DNA from 2 places in the Melaminivora jejuensis genome. Region 1 is predicted to be linked to the other one. Evidence: riboswitches for the same ligand, from Rfam matches in the RefSeq annotation. Region 1 holds a riboswitch; the other holds the start of a gene.
The links. Region 1 has a riboswitch for cobalamin ahead of IDM45_RS08505 (TonB-dependent siderophore receptor). Riboswitches for the same ligand answer to the same signal wherever they lie in the genome.
Positions count from the first base shown of each region.

Region 2: linked by a shared signal. The riboswitch ahead of IDM45_RS06220 (TonB-dependent receptor domain-containing protein) and the one ahead of IDM45_RS08505 (TonB-dependent siderophore receptor) in region 1 are both predicted to bind cobalamin.

Region 1 is NZ_JACWIJ010000002.1:1,773,172-1,780,844, reverse strand. It holds gene IDM45_RS08510 (ABC transporter substrate-binding protein) at 1-489, opposite strand, end outside; gene IDM45_RS08505 (TonB-dependent siderophore receptor) at 489-2,657, opposite strand; cobalamin riboswitch at 2,818-3,097, opposite strand; gene trxB (thioredoxin-disulfide reductase) at 3,188-4,147, opposite strand; gene IDM45_RS08495 (DNA translocase FtsK) at 4,315-6,762, shown strand; gene lolA (outer membrane lipoprotein chaperone LolA) at 6,783-7,415, shown strand; gene IDM45_RS08485 (FAD-binding oxidoreductase) at 7,490-7,673, opposite strand, start outside.
Region 2 is NZ_JACWIJ010000002.1:1,285,269-1,292,941, forward strand. It holds partial or broken gene IDM45_RS06200 (FecCD family ABC transporter permease) at 1-339, opposite strand, end outside; gene IDM45_RS06205 (ABC transporter substrate-binding protein) at 438-1,304, opposite strand; partial or broken gene IDM45_RS06210 (bifunctional adenosylcobinamide kinase/adenosylcobinamide-phosphate guanylyltransferase) at 1,328-1,953, opposite strand; gene IDM45_RS06215 (cobyrinate a,c-diamide synthase) at 1,965-3,347, opposite strand; gene IDM45_RS06220 (TonB-dependent receptor domain-containing protein) at 3,368-5,257, opposite strand; cobalamin riboswitch at 5,339-5,587, opposite strand; gene IDM45_RS06225 (DUF904 domain-containing protein) at 5,631-5,858, shown strand; gene IDM45_RS06230 (cell division protein ZapA) at 5,855-6,226, shown strand; partial or broken gene IDM45_RS18245 (putative bifunctional diguanylate cyclase/phosphodiesterase) at 6,419-7,673, opposite strand, start outside.

The sequences.
Region 1 (7,673 bases):
CTCCTGTTCGCGCCGGGCCGCGTCCTCGCAGCCGGTGGCCTGGCCCAGCAGTGCCAGGTTGCGTAGCACGGCGGGCAGATCCGGATGCGCCAGCACCAGGCTGGGCGTGCCGATGCGTGCAAAGGCATCGACCAGGTGCAGGGCCGACTGGTGCGCCGGCGTGAGCACCAGCAGGTCGGGCCGGTGGGCGGCGGCGGCCTCGACGGAGTAGCCCAGGGCGCCGCCGATGCGCGGCTTGGCCACGGCCTCGGGCGGCCAGCGCACCGTACCGCCGATGGCCGCCACGCGCTCGCCCAGGCCCAGCGCCCAGGCCAGTTCGACGTTGCTGGGAAAAACCACCAGCAGCCGCTCGGGCCGACGCTCGATGCGCACGCGCCGCCCCAGCGCGTCCACCACCTCGCGCGGGAACGCCCCCGCTGCGCCGGCGGCCCCGGCCTGCGCGGCGCAGCCTGCCAGCAGCATGTGTCCCAGCATGTCGCGGCGGTGCATCAGAAGCGGTAGCGTGCGCGGGCGAACCAGGTGCGCGGGGCGCCGGCGTTGCCCGCGTCCTGCGCCGACAGGTCGTCGCCGATGTAGTAGCGGTCGCTCAGGTTGTTCACCCCCGCCTGCAGCGTCCAGCGCGCTGTGGCGTCCCAGCTGGCGGCGACGTTGAGCAGCACATAGGCCGGCAGCTTCTGCGGATTGGCCGTGTTGTCGCGCAGGAAGCGCGAACCCACCGAATTGGCGCTGGCAGCCACCGTCCAGTCGCCCTCGCGCCAGGTCACGCCCAGGCCGGCGATGTGGTGGGCCGACATGCGCATACGCAGGCCGCCGTAATTGGCCGACGGCACGCCGGCGTTGGTGTAGGTCTGGAAGTCGCTCAGGCGCGCGTCCTGCCAGGTGTAGTGGGCCCAGCCGCTCCAGCGCGGCGAGAGCCGCCACTGCGCCTGCGCCTCCAGGCCGTGTACGCGCGAGGTGGCATTGGTCGAGATGAACGAGTCGGGGCCGTTGCGGTAGTAGCGCTGGCCGTCGATCTTGCGCGCCTCGAACACGCTGACCTGGTAGGCCCAGGACGCATCGAGCGCCCGGCCCTTGAGCCCGATCTCCCGGCTGCGCGTGCGCTCGGGACGCAGGATGTTGGGCATGACGATGCCGTCGCGCGTATTCAGCGCCACGGCCTGCGGGCGAAAGCCCTCAGTCCAGTTGGCAAACAGCACATGCTCGCCGGCTGCGCCGCGCAGCCACAGCCAGTCGGCGGCAATGCGCGGGCTGTTGCGGCTGGCGCTCTGGTAGGACTGCACGGACGTGTCCGAGCGTGCCAGGCGCTGCGTGAAGTGGTCGCGCCGCAGGCCCAGCGTCAGGCCGGCATCGCCCCATTCCAGGCGATCCTGCATGTAGATGCTGCGCACTTCCTGGTCAAAGCGCGAGCCGGTCACGCGGCCACGGATGCCGCGCGGGTCGTTGCCGATATTGCTCACCGGCGTGTCGTAGTCGGGGCCACGGTAGGTGGGCGCGTTGCTGAAGGCAGGCGAGGCCTGATCCTGCCAGCCGCGCTCCAGGTTCAGGCCGATCTGCAGCTCGTTGCTCCAGTGCTTGCCAGCCGACAGGTGGGCCAGCGACAGGTCATGGAACACGCCGCTGTCGTCGGTCTGCGTCTCGGAATAGCCTTTGCTGACGGCGGCCGGCGGCGGCACGATAGTGATGCCGCCGGCGAACAGCCGGTCGTAGCGCGTGATGCTGCTGAGGTGGCGCAGGCTCAGGCCCTGGCCCCACTCGATCCTGTTCTTCCACGACAGCGACTGGTAGTGTCCGGTCACGCGCGAGCCGTCGATGCCGTAGTTGTCGCGCCAGCCGATGCCGAACATGGGCCGGCCACCTTGCAGCGGCACGATGGAGCCGCGGTAGGCATTCACGTCGCTGTCGAAATACTGCGCGCCGGTGACCCACTGCGGGGTGAGCGCCCAGTCGCCCGAGAGCACCGCTGCCTGCTGGGTGCGCCCGGCGCCGCGCTGGAAGCCGTCCCAGTGGTTGCTGGCCAGGCCGACAAACAGATTGCCGCGCTCGAAGTCCCAGCGCTGGCGCAAGCTAGCGTCGGTGCGGCCGAAGCGGCCCAGCGTAGCCGTAGCCTCGCCGCCGGCCTGCTCGGGCTTGAGGAAGAACTGCACGACGCCGCCGATGGCGTTCTTGCCGTACAGCGCCGAGGCCGGGCCTTTGATGAATTCGATGCGATCGACCAGTTCGGGGGCAACCAGGGTCACGTCGGCGTTGCCCTGCAGCAGGCGCAGCGGCACGCCGTCGATCAGCACCAGCACGTCCTGCGTGTCGCGCAGGCCGCGCGTCTCGAAGCGTGTGTAGTAATTGCCCTGGGTGCCGTGCTGCAGGCCAGGCACGCTGCGCAGCTCGTCCTCCAGCGTGATGGCGCCGGCGGCGTCCATCTGCGCGCGCTCGACCACGGTGGCGGCAAAGGGCAGGCGCAGCGGGTCGGCCTCCAGGCGCGTGGCGGTGGAAATGCTCTGCTGGCTGGTGACCTGCACCGCCGGCAGTGCGCCCTGGGTGGGCGCTGCTGCTGCGCTGCCCGTCTGCGCGTTTGCTGCGCCCCACAGGCTGCAGCCGGCCAGCAGGCAGGCCCGCCAGGGGCGCACGAGGCTGGGCCGGCGGGATGGAAGGATGGATGGCATGGAACGCAACTCCCTGATCCGCTGGGTCTGCTCGCCCGCAGACCACGCTCGACTGTTGGAAAGGCGCCGAGGCAGGAATCAGGGGGCGGACGCTGCCGCGCGGGGCAGGGCGCGGCCAGGGGGCAGCGTGTGTCCGGCCCGCTGCTCGCCCGCAGCCGCCGCTACATGCTCACGCAGGCCGGTATCCGGGCTTGCGGACGGTGCGCTTGGCGCACCAGGCCTCGCGCCTTCCCGCGCCGCATGGCGCAGTGGCGGCCAGCCATGCCGAGGGCATGGCGGCGGGCGAGGCTTGGTTTCCGCTGACCGTTGCGGGGGCAGCGCAGGAATTGCGGCTTTGCTGCAGAAAATTCTTGCTGCAGGAGGCGCCGCGCACCTGCTTCCCGTTGAACCCTGCAGGCCGCAAGAGCGGCAGGCCGGGCACCTGGTGAGAGCGCCGCCGCCGGGTGGATGGAAAAGGCCCGGGCGGGCGGCGGGCGCGATTGTGGCACAGGGCGCCGGCAGCAGCGTTGCCTGCGCCTGCCGCTCTTTCGTCAGTCCTGCTGCTCCAGGAAGCGCTGCGCATCCAGCGCCGCCATGCAGCCCGTGCCGGCGCTGGTAATCGCCTGGCGGTAGGTGTAGTCCTGCACGTCGCCGGCAGCGAATACGCCGGGCACGCTGGTCTGGGTGGCAAAGCCCTGGTGCCCGCCCTGGGTGTTGATGTAGCCGCCTGCCATGTCCAGCTGGCCCTGGAAGATGTCGGTGTTGGGCGAGTGGCCGATGGCGATGAAGCAGCCCTGCAGCGGCAAGTCCTCGGTATGACCGTCCTCGGTACTCTTGACGCGCACGCCGGTGACGCCCGAGTCGTCGCCCAGCACCTCGTCGAGCGTGAAATGCGTCTTCAGCTCGATCTTGCCCTCGGCGACCTTCTCATGGAGCTTGTCGATCAGGATGGGCTCGGCGCGGAACTTGTCGCGCCGGTGGATCAACGTGACCTTGCGCGCGATGTTGGACAGGTACAGGGCTTCCTCCACGGCAGTGTTGCCGCCGCCGACCACGCAGACATCCTGCTCGCGGTAGAAAAAACCGTCGCAGGTGGCGCAGGCTGACACGCCCCGGCCCATGAAGGCCTCCTCGGACGGCAGGCCCAGGTACCTGGCCGAGGCGCCGGTGGCGATGATCAGCGCGTCGCAGGTGTACTGGCCCATGTCGCCGGTCAGGGTGAAGGGGCGCTGGCTCAGATCGACGGCGCTGATGTGGTCGAACACGATCTGCGTCTGGAAGCGCTCGGCGTGCTGCAGGAAGCGCTGCATCAGATCCGGCCCCTGCACGCCCAGCGGGTCGGCGGGCCAGTTGTCCACGTCGGTGGTGGTCATGAGTTGGCCGCCCTGGGCCATGCCGGTGACGAGCAAGGGTTTCAGGTTAGCGCGGGCGGCATAGACGGCGGCGGTGTAGCCGGCGGGGCCGGAGCCGAGGATCAGGACTTTGGCGTGCTGGGTGGGGGTGTTGGACATGGGGTTCGTCAAAGTGTCGGGGTTGGGCGGGCAAGAGTGCCGCAACGGTCGGTGAGGGCGCGGCGGGCGGCCCCGGCGCGGCGGGCGGCCCCGGCGCGGCGGCGGATCATTGTAGGGATGCCCCTGCGGCCCCTGTCCCGGCGCGGGTCATGGGGTAAGCTTGCGCGCTGGTTTTTCTGTATGACTTACTCCTTCAATACCCTGAACGGAGCGCCACCGCCCCAGAGTGCGCTGCGCAGTGGTGTGGCGCGCTTCAGCCACGAGCTGATCCTGGTGCTGGCGCTGCTGGCGCTGCTGGTCTGGCTGCTGGCGCTGCTCAGTTACTCCCCGAAGATGCGGCCTGGTCCACCACCGGCACCGGCGCTGCCACGGCCAACTGGCTGGGCCGGCTGGGCGCCTGGCTGGCCGATGGCAGCTACTTCCTGCTGGGCTTTTCCGCCTGGTGGGGCGTGGCGGCGGCCTTGCACGCCTGGCTGGCCTCACTGGCGCGCTGGATGCGCGGCGCCAGCTACGAAGGCCTGCTGTCGTGGCGCCAGCGCGGCGCCTTCTGGCTCGGCCTGGCGCTGCTGCTGTGCGCCAGCTGCGGGCTGGAGTGGTCCCGTCTGTACCGTTTCGAGCCAGCGCTGCCCGGCCATGCCGGCGGGATGTTGGGCTATCTGACAGGGCCGCTGGCGGTGCAGTGGCTAGGCTTCACCGGCTCGGGCCTGATCGGCGTGATGCTGGCGCTGCTGGGTGCGGCGCTGGTCTTCGGCTTTTCCTGGGGGCACCTGGCTGAGCGCCTGGGCCGGCGCATCGATGCCGTGGTGCTGGCCAGCCGGGCGCAGGGCGAGCGCGCGCGCGACGCTGCTGCTGGCCGGCGCGCGGCGCGCCAGCGCCAGGCTGCGCTGGGCGAGGAGCCGCGCCATGAGCCGGTGGTGGAGGCGCTGCGGCCTGGCTCGGCGCCGGCTCCGGAAGCGCCGCCAGCCGCCGCTGCCGTCCCCCAGCCGCCAGCCGCCGCTGCCGCCTTCAGCCCTGAGCCGCTGCAGTCGTCCACCCGCGCCGAGCCAGCCCCGGCAGCCGCAGCGACAGGTGCGCCTGCCGCGCGCGCCCAGCCAAGGCCGCCGGCTTCGGGTGGCCTGGGTGACGAGGCGGGCCTGCCCCAGGTCAGCCTGCTCGATCCGGTGCAGGCGCTGCAGGAAAGCGTCACGCCCGAGACGCTGGAGATGACCAGCCGCCTGATCGAGAAAAAGCTGCAGGATTTCGGCGTGGACGTGCAGGTGGTCGAGGCCATGCCCGGCCCGGTCATCACACGCTACGAGATCGAGCCGGCCACGGGCGTCAAGGGCGCGCAGATCGTGAACTTGGCCAAGGATCTGGCGCGCAGCCTGAGCCTGGTGTCCATCCGCGTGGTCGAGACCATTCCCGGCAAGACCACCATGGCGCTGGAGCTGCCCAATGCCCGGCGCCAGACCATCCGCCTGGCGGAAATCCTGGGGTCAACGGTCTATCACGACGCCAGAAGCCTGCTCACCGTGGGCCTGGGCAAGGACATCATCGGCCAGCCCGTGGTGGCAGACCTGGCCAGGATGCCGCATTGCCTGGTGGCCGGCACCACCGGCTCGGGCAAGTCGGTGGGCATCAACGCCATGATCCTGAGCCTGCTGTACAAGGCCGAGCCCAAGGACGTGCGCCTGCTGATGATCGACCCCAAGATGCTGGAGATGAGCGTCTATGAGGGCATCCCGCACCTGCTGGCCCCCGTGGTCACCGACATGAAGCAGGCCGCGCACGGCCTGAACTGGTGCGTGGCCGAGATGGAGCGGCGCTACAAGCTCATGAGCAAACTGGGCGTGCGCAACCTGGCCGGCTACAACGCGAAGATCGACGAGGCGGCGGCGCGCGAGGAGTTGGTGCCCAACCCCTTCAGCCTGAACCCCGAAGCGCCCGAACCCCTGGAGCGGCTGCCGCACATCGTGGTCATCATCGACGAGCTGGCCGACCTGATGATGGTCGTGGGCAAGAAGATCGAGGAGCTGATCGCCCGCTTGGCGCAGAAGGCGCGCGCTGCCGGCATCCACCTGATCCTGGCCACGCAGCGCCCCAGCGTGGATGTCATCACCGGCTTGATCAAGGCCAACATCCCGACGCGCATCGCGTTCTCCGTGGGTAGCAAGATCGACAGCCGCACCATCCTCGACCAGATGGGCGCCGAGGCCCTGCTGGGCATGGGCGACATGCTGTACATGGCCAGCGGCACCGGGCTGCCGCTGCGCGTACACGGTGCCTTCGTGTCCGACGAGGAAGTGCATCGGGTGGTCGAATACCTGAAGACACAAGGGGAGCCGGACTACATCGATGGTGTGCTGGAGGGCGCTAGCCTCGACGAGGAGGGCGCCAGCAGCGGCTTCGGCGGCCTGGACGGCGGCGGGGACGGCGAGAAAGACCCCATGTACGACCAGGCGGTGGAAGTGGTGCTCAAGGATCGCAAGGCCAGCATCTCCTACGTCCAGCGCAAGCTGCGCATCGGCTACAACCGCTCGGCGCGGCTGCTGGAGGACATGGAAAAGGCTGGCCTGGTCAGCGCCCTCACTTCCAACGGCCAGCGCGAAGTGCTGGTGCCGGCCCGCAGCGAATGAACCCCTGGACAGGACGCCCCTTGAAAAAAATTTTTGCTTCTCTCTTGATAGCTGGCTGCGCCCAGTGGGCCTGGGCTGACGGCCTGAAAAGCCTGGAAGACTTCATGAAGACCGCCAGGAGCGGCAGCGCCAGCTTCACCCAGACGGTGACTGCGCCGCCCCGTGACGGCCAGGCCGCGCGCAGCAAGACCAGCAGCGGCCAGTTCGACTTCCAGCGCCCCGGGCGCTTTCGCTTCGTCTATCAAAAGCCCTTCGAGCAGACCATCGTCGCCGATGGCCGGACGCTGTGGCTCTACGACGCCGATCTGAACCAGGTGACCCAGCGCGCGCAGGAGCAGGCGCTGGGCTCGACCCCGGCGGCGCTGGTCGCCTCGGCGCCCGACTTGGCGGCGCTGCGCGGCGACTTCACGCTGGAGTCGGCGCCGGACGAGGGCGGCCTGCAATGGGTGCTGGCCACGCCCAAGGCCTCGGGCAGTCAGCTCAGGAGCGTGCGCGTCGGCCTGGACGGCGCACGGCTGGCGGTGCTGGACATCGAGGATAGCTTCGGCCAGCACTCGGTCATCCGCTTTGCCGACATGCAGCTCAACCCGCAGTTGCCGACCGGCACCTTCAGCTTCAAGGTGCCTGCCGGCGCCGATGTGCTGCGGCAGTAGGCTGCAGGGATGCTATATTTCTAATAGCTGTCAACGCTTGCTGGGTAAGGGTTTCAGCCGTTTTTCATTGGAAATCATGCTGATTGGGCTGGCGGCGCGGCGTGCGCCGTGGTGACGAAGGCGTCGGAGAAGCAGAAGTTCTCGTCCAGGCCCTGGGCGACGAATTCCGGCACCGCCGTCTCCACCATGCGCACCGAGCCGCACAGATAGACCTCGTGGCCGCTCAGGTCGGGGTGATCGTGCAGCATGGCCTGGTGT
Region 2 (7,673 bases), 490 kb from region 1:
CGGTCAGGCCCAGGCGCGCCCACCAGCCGGCGTTGGCCAGGCCCACGCCCATCAGCGCCAGCGCCAGCGCCCCGCCCAGGGCCGCGCCCGAGGCGCTGCCCAGCAAGTAGGGGTCGGCCAGCGGGTTGCGAAACAGGCCCTGCGAGATGGCCCGGCCAGGCCCAGCAGCGCGCCGGCCAGCCAGGCGCCCAGGGTGCGCGGCAGGCGGATGTCCCAGACGATTTGCTGCGCCAGCGGGTCGTGGCCCATCTTCAATACGCTGTCGAAGCCCGTGCTGCCGACGCTGGCGCCCAGCAGCAGCAGCAGGACGCTCAGGCCCAGCAGCGCGGCAGCCAGCACGGCGGCGCGGCGCTGGCCGCTGGCCGGCGCGGCGCGGCTGGCATCCGCCGCATGGGGCGGTGCGCTGGCGCCGGCAGTGCTCGCTGAACTTGCCGAACTCACTGAAATTTCTCGCTCAGGCAGCCGGCCATGAGGCGCGCCGCCTCGGCCATGCGCGGGCCGGGGCGCACCAGCACGTCCGAGTGCTCGGGGCCGAAGACGCACAGCCGCCCTGCGCGGATGGCCGCCAGCTTGTCCCAGCCAGGGTACCGGGTCATGGGCTGGGCGCTGCGGTTGGACACCATGATGACGTCGGGCTGGGCGCGCAGCACGTACTCCGGGCTCAGGCGCGGGAAGGGGCCGAGATCCGCTGCCACGACGTTGCGCGCGCCCAGGCGCGCCAGCGTCTCGCCGATGAAGGACGGCTGGCCGGCGGCATACGGCCCACGGCTGACCTCGAAATACACGCGCGCGCCCCGGGCCTTGGGCGGCAGCGACTGGGCGGCGGCCTGCACGGCGGCGTCGATGACGCGCCACAGCCGGTCGGCCCCTTGCGCTCGCGGCACGGCGAACAGGTCGCCGATGAGGGTTAGCACCCGGCGCACGTCGGCATGGGTCTTGGGCTCCAGCGCCACGACCTTGACGCCCAGGGCTTCGAGCCGGTCGCTGACGCGGCTGCTCACCGACAGCAGCACCACATCGGGCCGCAACGCCACGATGGCCTCGATATTGGGGTCTATGCCGCCACCCACCTTGGGCAACTGGCGCACCGAGGCCGGCCAGTTGGAGTAGCGATCGACCCCGACCAGGCGCTCGCACTGCTGCATCTCGCACAGGCTCTCGGTGCTGGAGGGCAGCAGGCTGACCACGCGGCGCGGCGGCTCGTCGAAGTGCAGCGTGCGGCCCCGGTCGTCGGTGATCTGGATAGTGGCGTGCGCCGACAGGGCCGCGCCGGCCAGGGCCAGCGCGCCGGCGATGGCACGCAGCAGACGGGGGCAGACAGCTTGCTTCACGGCTCGTCCTTCAGGGTCAGGGGCAGGCCGGCAGCCATCAGCGTGACACGCCGGCAGGCCGCAGCAGCGCGCTGGTTGAGCAGGCCCAGGGCATCGACGAAGGCGCGCACCTCGCGCCCCAGCGGGATGACGCCCAGGCCGATCTCGTTGCCCACCAGCACGACGGGGCCGGGGGCTTGCTGCAATGCTTCAAAAAATGAGCTGCTTGCGCTTGCCAGTCAAGGGTTTGGGGCCGATTTGATGCAAATTCAGCGGCACTGGCGCGTTGAACGGTGGCGGCGGCAGCAGGTGCTGGGCCGGCCTTCAGCGGCATCAGCCAGTGCGTCAGCCACAGCGTCAGGCAGTCCACCACCAGCAGGGTGTCGGCCCGGCTGTGCGCCGCCAGCGCGCCGGCCAGGTCGCGCGGCTCCTCGATCAGCCCCATGCCCGGCACTCGCTCGGCACGCTCGCGCTGGTGGCGTTCGATGCGCGCACGCATCTCGGCGTCGTGCGCCTGGGCCGTGGCGATCAGCGTGGCACGCTGGCCGGGGGTCTGCAGCCACAGGCGTGCCAATTCTTCCGCGCGGCGCGATTTGCCGCTTTTTTGGCCACCCAGGATGAGTTCGCTGCGGGCAAGCTGCATGGCGTGTCCTCTCAAGCCGCACCCAGCAGCCGCGCCACGACCTGCGGCTCGGAGGCGAACCAGGCGTGGAAATAGCTGGCGTGGATGCTGCCGTGGCGATAGACCGGCTCGGCGCCGGCAGCACCGTCTGCCGGATCAGGCCGCACGGCCTGGGCCACGATGGGCACTGCCGTGTCGGTGCTCGAATAGTGGAAGCTGTGGCCGCGCAGCCCGGCGGCATCCGGCCACTGCAGCACGCGCATTCCCAGCGCCTGCAGGCGGGTGTGCAAGGTGGCGTGGCCGGGCAGCAAGTCCCACAGCGGCGCGCGGCTGCCATCCGGCAAGGTGATGCCGCCCAGCAGCGCCACCATGCCGCCGCCTTCGGCCCAGATGGGCTTGCCGGCGGCGATGTGCTGGCGCAATTGCTCGCGCAGCGCGCTCTGCGCTGCCAGCGCCGGGGCGTGCAGTTCGGGAAAGCCGCCGGGCAGCCACAGCGCGTCGCACGCCGGCAGCGGCTCGCCGCGCAGCGGGGCAAAGCACGCGACCTGCGCGCCCAGCTGGCGCAGCACGTCCAGGTTGGCCCGATAGATCAGGCAAAACGCCTCGTCCTGCGCCACGGCAATGCGTCGCCCGGCCAGCAGGGGTGCGGGCGCGGCACTGGCCGACGGTGCCGGCGGCGGGAATTCAACAGCCCAGCGCTGCCAGTCCTGCGCCGTCATGCGGCCCAGCGGCGTGGCCTGCAGGGCGTCAGCGGCAGCGTCCAGCCGCGCCAGGGCATCGGGCAGCTCGCGCGCCGCCACCAGGCCGAGCTGGCGCTCGGGCAGCAGGGCGGCAGGGCGGCTCTGGCGGCCCGGCTGCTCCTGCGGCCCGGCCACAGAGGGCACGGCCCCCAGCCAGTCGCTCGCATCGCGCAGGCCGGCGCGCAGCATGTCGGCGTGGCGCGCGCCGGCCACGCGGTTGGCCAGCACGCCGGCCCAGGGCAGATCAGGCCAATAGCTGCGCAGGCCATGCACCAGCGCGCCCAGCGTGCCGCCCATGGCGCTGGCGTCGATCACGGCCAGCACCGGGATGCCCAGGCGGCGCGCCAGTTCGGCCACGCTCAGCTGGCCATCGAACAGGCCCATGACGCCTTCGATCAGGATCAGGTCGGCCTCATGGGCGGCGGCGTGCAGGCGGGCGCGGCAGTCGTGCTCGCCGGTCAGCCACAAGTCCAGCGGATGCACGGGCGCACCACTGGCCAGCTCGTGCCAGTGCGGGTCGAGGTGATCCGGCCCGCACTTGAACACGCGCACGCGCCGCCCGGCCCGGGTGTGCAGCCGGGCCAGCGCAGCGGCCACCGTGGTCTTGCCCTGGCCCGAGGCGGGCGCGGCAATGACCAGCGCCGGACAGCGCGCGGGTGTGGCGGGTGTGCTCATGCCGCTGGCGCCAGCTGCCGTCAGTACTGCGGCGCCCACTTCAGGCCGACATAGAAGCTGCGCCCCGGCGTGGCGTAGGTGCGCGCGACTTCGTAGTGCTTGTCCGTCAGGTTGTCCAGGCGGGCGACGATCTGCCAGTCGCGCGCCACGCGGGTGCTGGCGTGCAGGTTCAGCAGGGTGTAGCCGCCCAGCACGTTCTTGTTGGCAGCATCGTCGAAGCGCCGGCCCGACAGCTGCGCCTCGCCGCCCACCGTCCAGTGGGCGATCCGGGTCTCGGCGCCCAGGGCGGCGTGGCGCTTGGCACGGCGCTGCAGCTGCTTGCCAGTGTCCAGGTTCTTGGGGTTCTGCAAATCGATGGAGCCGTGCAGGCGCACGCCGGCCAACTGGTGCGAGCCGGCCAGGGTCAGGCCCTGGTAGCGTGCCTTGCCGATGCTGTCGTAGCAGCCCGGGTAGGGGCCGCTGCCACCCGGGCAAGGGCCGGGGCCGCTGACGAAGGTGATCAGGTTACTGACGTTGTTGCGGTACACGGTGGCCGAGAAGCTGCTGGCACCCTGGAGCCATTTCAGGCCCAGCTCGACGTTGCGTGCCGTCTCGGGGGTCAGGCTGGCGTCGCCGTACATGCTGAAGCGCTGGTACAGCGTGGGCGCGCGAAAGGCCGTGCCCATCGATGCAGTGGCGCGCCAGTTGGGGGCGAATTCGTAGCCATAGGCGGCGCTGCCGGTGCTCTTGCCGCCGAACTCGCTGTCGCGGTCGTGGCGGGCGTTGAGCTGCAGCGTGTGCGCCCCGGCGCGCAGGCCCCAGCCCAGGGCCAGGGCATTTTGCGAGCGGTCGCGGTCGATAGGGGCGTTGTCCAGGTGGTCTTCGCGCCGCTCCAGCGCTGCGGTGAACTGGTGCTCGCCCAGGCGCCACTCGTTGTGCAGCAGGTAGCCGCGCAACTGGGTGTTGGTCAGGTAGGGCGAGGGCCGGGTCTCGTAGCGATCCCGGGATTCGGTCACGGACAGGCGGGTCTTGTAACCCTCGCTCCATTGCGCCTGCCAGTGCGCGCCCAGCGTCTGGATACGGTGCAGGCTGCGGTCATCTTCCTGGCTGGTGTCGTAGCCGCTGTTGGACTCGTTGTGCAGCAGCGTGCCTTCCAGGCGGTGCGCGGCGTTGATCTGCCAGCCCAGCCGGCCATTGACGGCGCTTTGGTGGTAGCCGTCGCGGTCAGGGTTGCTCTTGGCGTCGGTCTTGGCGCTGAAGCCCCGGCTGCCCTCGCGCGTCAGGCCCAGGGCATAGTCCAGCGTGCCGCTGGCGCCGCTTACGCCGGCCTCGGTGCGCCAGGTACGGTACGTGCCCAGGCCAATGCCCACGTAGGGCGCCACGCCGGCCTCGCCCTTCTTGGTGAAGATCTGGATCACCCCAGCCACGGCGTCCGAGCCATAGATGGCCGCTGCCGGCCCGCGCAGCACCTCAATGCGGTCGATCAGCGACAGCGGCAGGGCCTCCCAGGTCGCGCCGCCGCTGCCGGCCTGCGAGTCAACCCGCACACCATCGACATAGACGGCGGTGAAGCGCGTCTCCGCACCGCGCAGGAACAGGCTGGTGACCGTGCCGGGGCCGCCGTTGCGCGACAGCTCGATGCCGGGCAGGCGCGCCAGCACATCGGCCAGCGCCGCAGCGCCGCTGCTCTCTATGGTCTGGCGATCGACGATGGTCACATCGGCCAGCACATCGGTCAGCGGCTGGGCCACCCGATTGGCCGTGACCACGATTTCGTTCATCGTTGGCGCGTGCAGGTTCTGCGCCAGCAGCGTGGCGTCCTGCGCCTGGGCGGCGCACAGGTTCAAAGATGCCAGGGCCAAAGCGCTCAGACGCAGGGGCGCGCCGGCGCCAATGGCAGCCAGACGGGCGCTAGACAGGGTAATCGACATGGAAGGACAAAAGAAGCAACAAACCCGTGCCAGCTTCCCCGCCAGCAGTGGGTGACATGGCTGCGCCTGCCCAGCGGGCACGGCGCAGCCTCCTTGTTGGCCGGTATCCGGGCTGGCGACACGCCTTCCAGGCGCCTTCCCAGGCGCTTGTTCAAGGCGCCCAGTGGCTTCGTGCGTGAAAGGGGAGCCGGCGTGCGGCTCGTTCGCTGACCGTTGCGGGGGCAGCGCAGGCCCGGGACATGTTTCTTCGCGCTGAAGAGCCCCTCCCTGCTTCCCGTTGAACTGCGGCATGTGAACCATGCAGCGAGCACCAACGGGGCGATTTTATGTGCAGGTGCAGCATCGCCCCGGCACTATCTACAATCGCACCCCTATGCCAGCCCCCTCTCCGATTGACCAGCTTGCCGAACGCGTGGAGCGGCTGCTGCAGCAGCACGAGCAGATCAAGCACGCCAATACCCTGCTGACGCAGGAGGTCTTGGCGCTCGCCCAGGAGCGCGATTCCCTCAAATCCCGGCTCCAGGCTGCCCGTGCGCGTGTCGATGCGCTGCTCGACCGCCTGCCGGCCAACCAGCCAGCCATGGACGACGACACCCCATGAAACAGATCGAAGTTCAGATACTGCAGCAGAGCTATCTGCTGGCCTGCGCCGAGGGGCAGGAAGCGCGTCTGCTGGAAGCAGTGGAGCGCGTGGATACGGCCATGACACGCATCCGCGACACGGGCAAGGTGCGCGCCCGCGAGCGCATCGCCGTGCTGGTGGCCTTGAATCTGGCCTTCGAGATCGCCGACCGCGATGTGGTGGCCGCAGTGACCGCCCAGGCCCGTGCCGAGTACGAGGGCGCCTCCGCCGAGGTGCAGCCCACTGCCGACACATACGCCGACGACGCATACGCCAACGAGCGCCTGGGCCAGCTCATCGAGCGACTGGATGAAGCTCTGGACGAACAGATGCCAGCAGCTTTGTAAACATTGGCCAGCACAGCGCCCAAAGGGCACAGGCGGGCTTACAATGGACTCGTCTGCGGTGCTGCCGGGCTTTATAGTTCCTTGAACCAATGCTCATATGAGCCCGGGCTTGGTACATCGCCTGGCAGGCGTGATCATCTCGCGTCAGATGAACCCAATGCCACGCTGCCCTTGCCCCCCTGAACCCTCGGTTCAGGATGACGGCTCGGTGGCACTTGCAGACACCTCTTGCCGAGCCTGGCCGGCCCGCCCCACCAGAGTTCGCAATTGCGGCACCGGCAGCGCCGGCGCACACAGATACCCCTGATAGAAGTCGCAGCCCATGGCTTGCAGCGCATCGCGCTGGGCTGCTGTCTCGACGCCTTCAGCCACCGTGGCAATGCCCAGGGCGCGCCCCATGCTGACGATGGCCTGCACAATGGCCTGGTCACGCTCATGCAGCGGCAAGCCATCGACAAACGACTTGTCTATCTTCAGGCGGTGGATGGACAGCTTCTTGAGATACGCCAGGCTGGAGTAGCCGGTACCGAAATCATCGATGGAAAGCCCTATGCCCAACTGGGCCAGCGTTCCCAGGAGCTGCTCCATCTCCTGCGCATCCTGCAGCAGCACGCTTTCCGTCAACTCCAACTCCAACATAGCGGCAGGCAGGCCATGCTGGGCCAGCAAGCCGGAAATCCGCTCGACCAGACCGGGCTGGCGGAACTCCAGGGCCGAGACGTTGACGGAAACCACCATGGGCGTCCCGCTGACATGCCAGTGCGCAGCCTCCTTGATCGCCTGCTCCATCACCCAGGCGCCCAGGGTGACGATATAGCCACTTTCTTCTGCCAGTGGGATGAAAACTGCTGGTGGTACCGACCCCAATTCCGGATCTCGCCAGCGCAGCAGCGCTTCCATGCCTACGATGCGCCCGGTAGCGAATTCGACCTGGGGCTGATAGTGAACCTCCATGTGCCCCAGGCCGAGAGCCAGACGCATGGCGTGCTCCATCTTCATGCGCGGCAACAGATCGGCACTCATCTGGGGGCGGTAGAAGCTGTAGTGGCCCCGGCCCCGCTCCTTGACCCGGTACATGGCTGAGTCGGCGTGTTTGATCAGATCATCCAGCGTCAGCCCATCATGAGGGTACAGGGCTATTCCCATGCTGCCCTGGATGGAAAAATTCATTCCCTCCAGAGTAAAAGGATGCGCCATTTCATCAAGCATCCGGCGGGCCACCGCTTCAGCCACCTTCCGATCTGCGTCGTGCAGATAGACCACGAATTCATCGCCCCCCAGCCGGCACAGCATGTCCGACTGGCGCAGGCAATCCTGCAGACGCTGCGCCACCATCTTGAGCACCTGGTCGCCGAACGGGTGGCCCAGGGAATCATTGACGATCTTGAAGCGATCCAGATCCAGGAACAGCACCGCGAACTCGGCGCTGCGACTGCGGGCGCCTTCG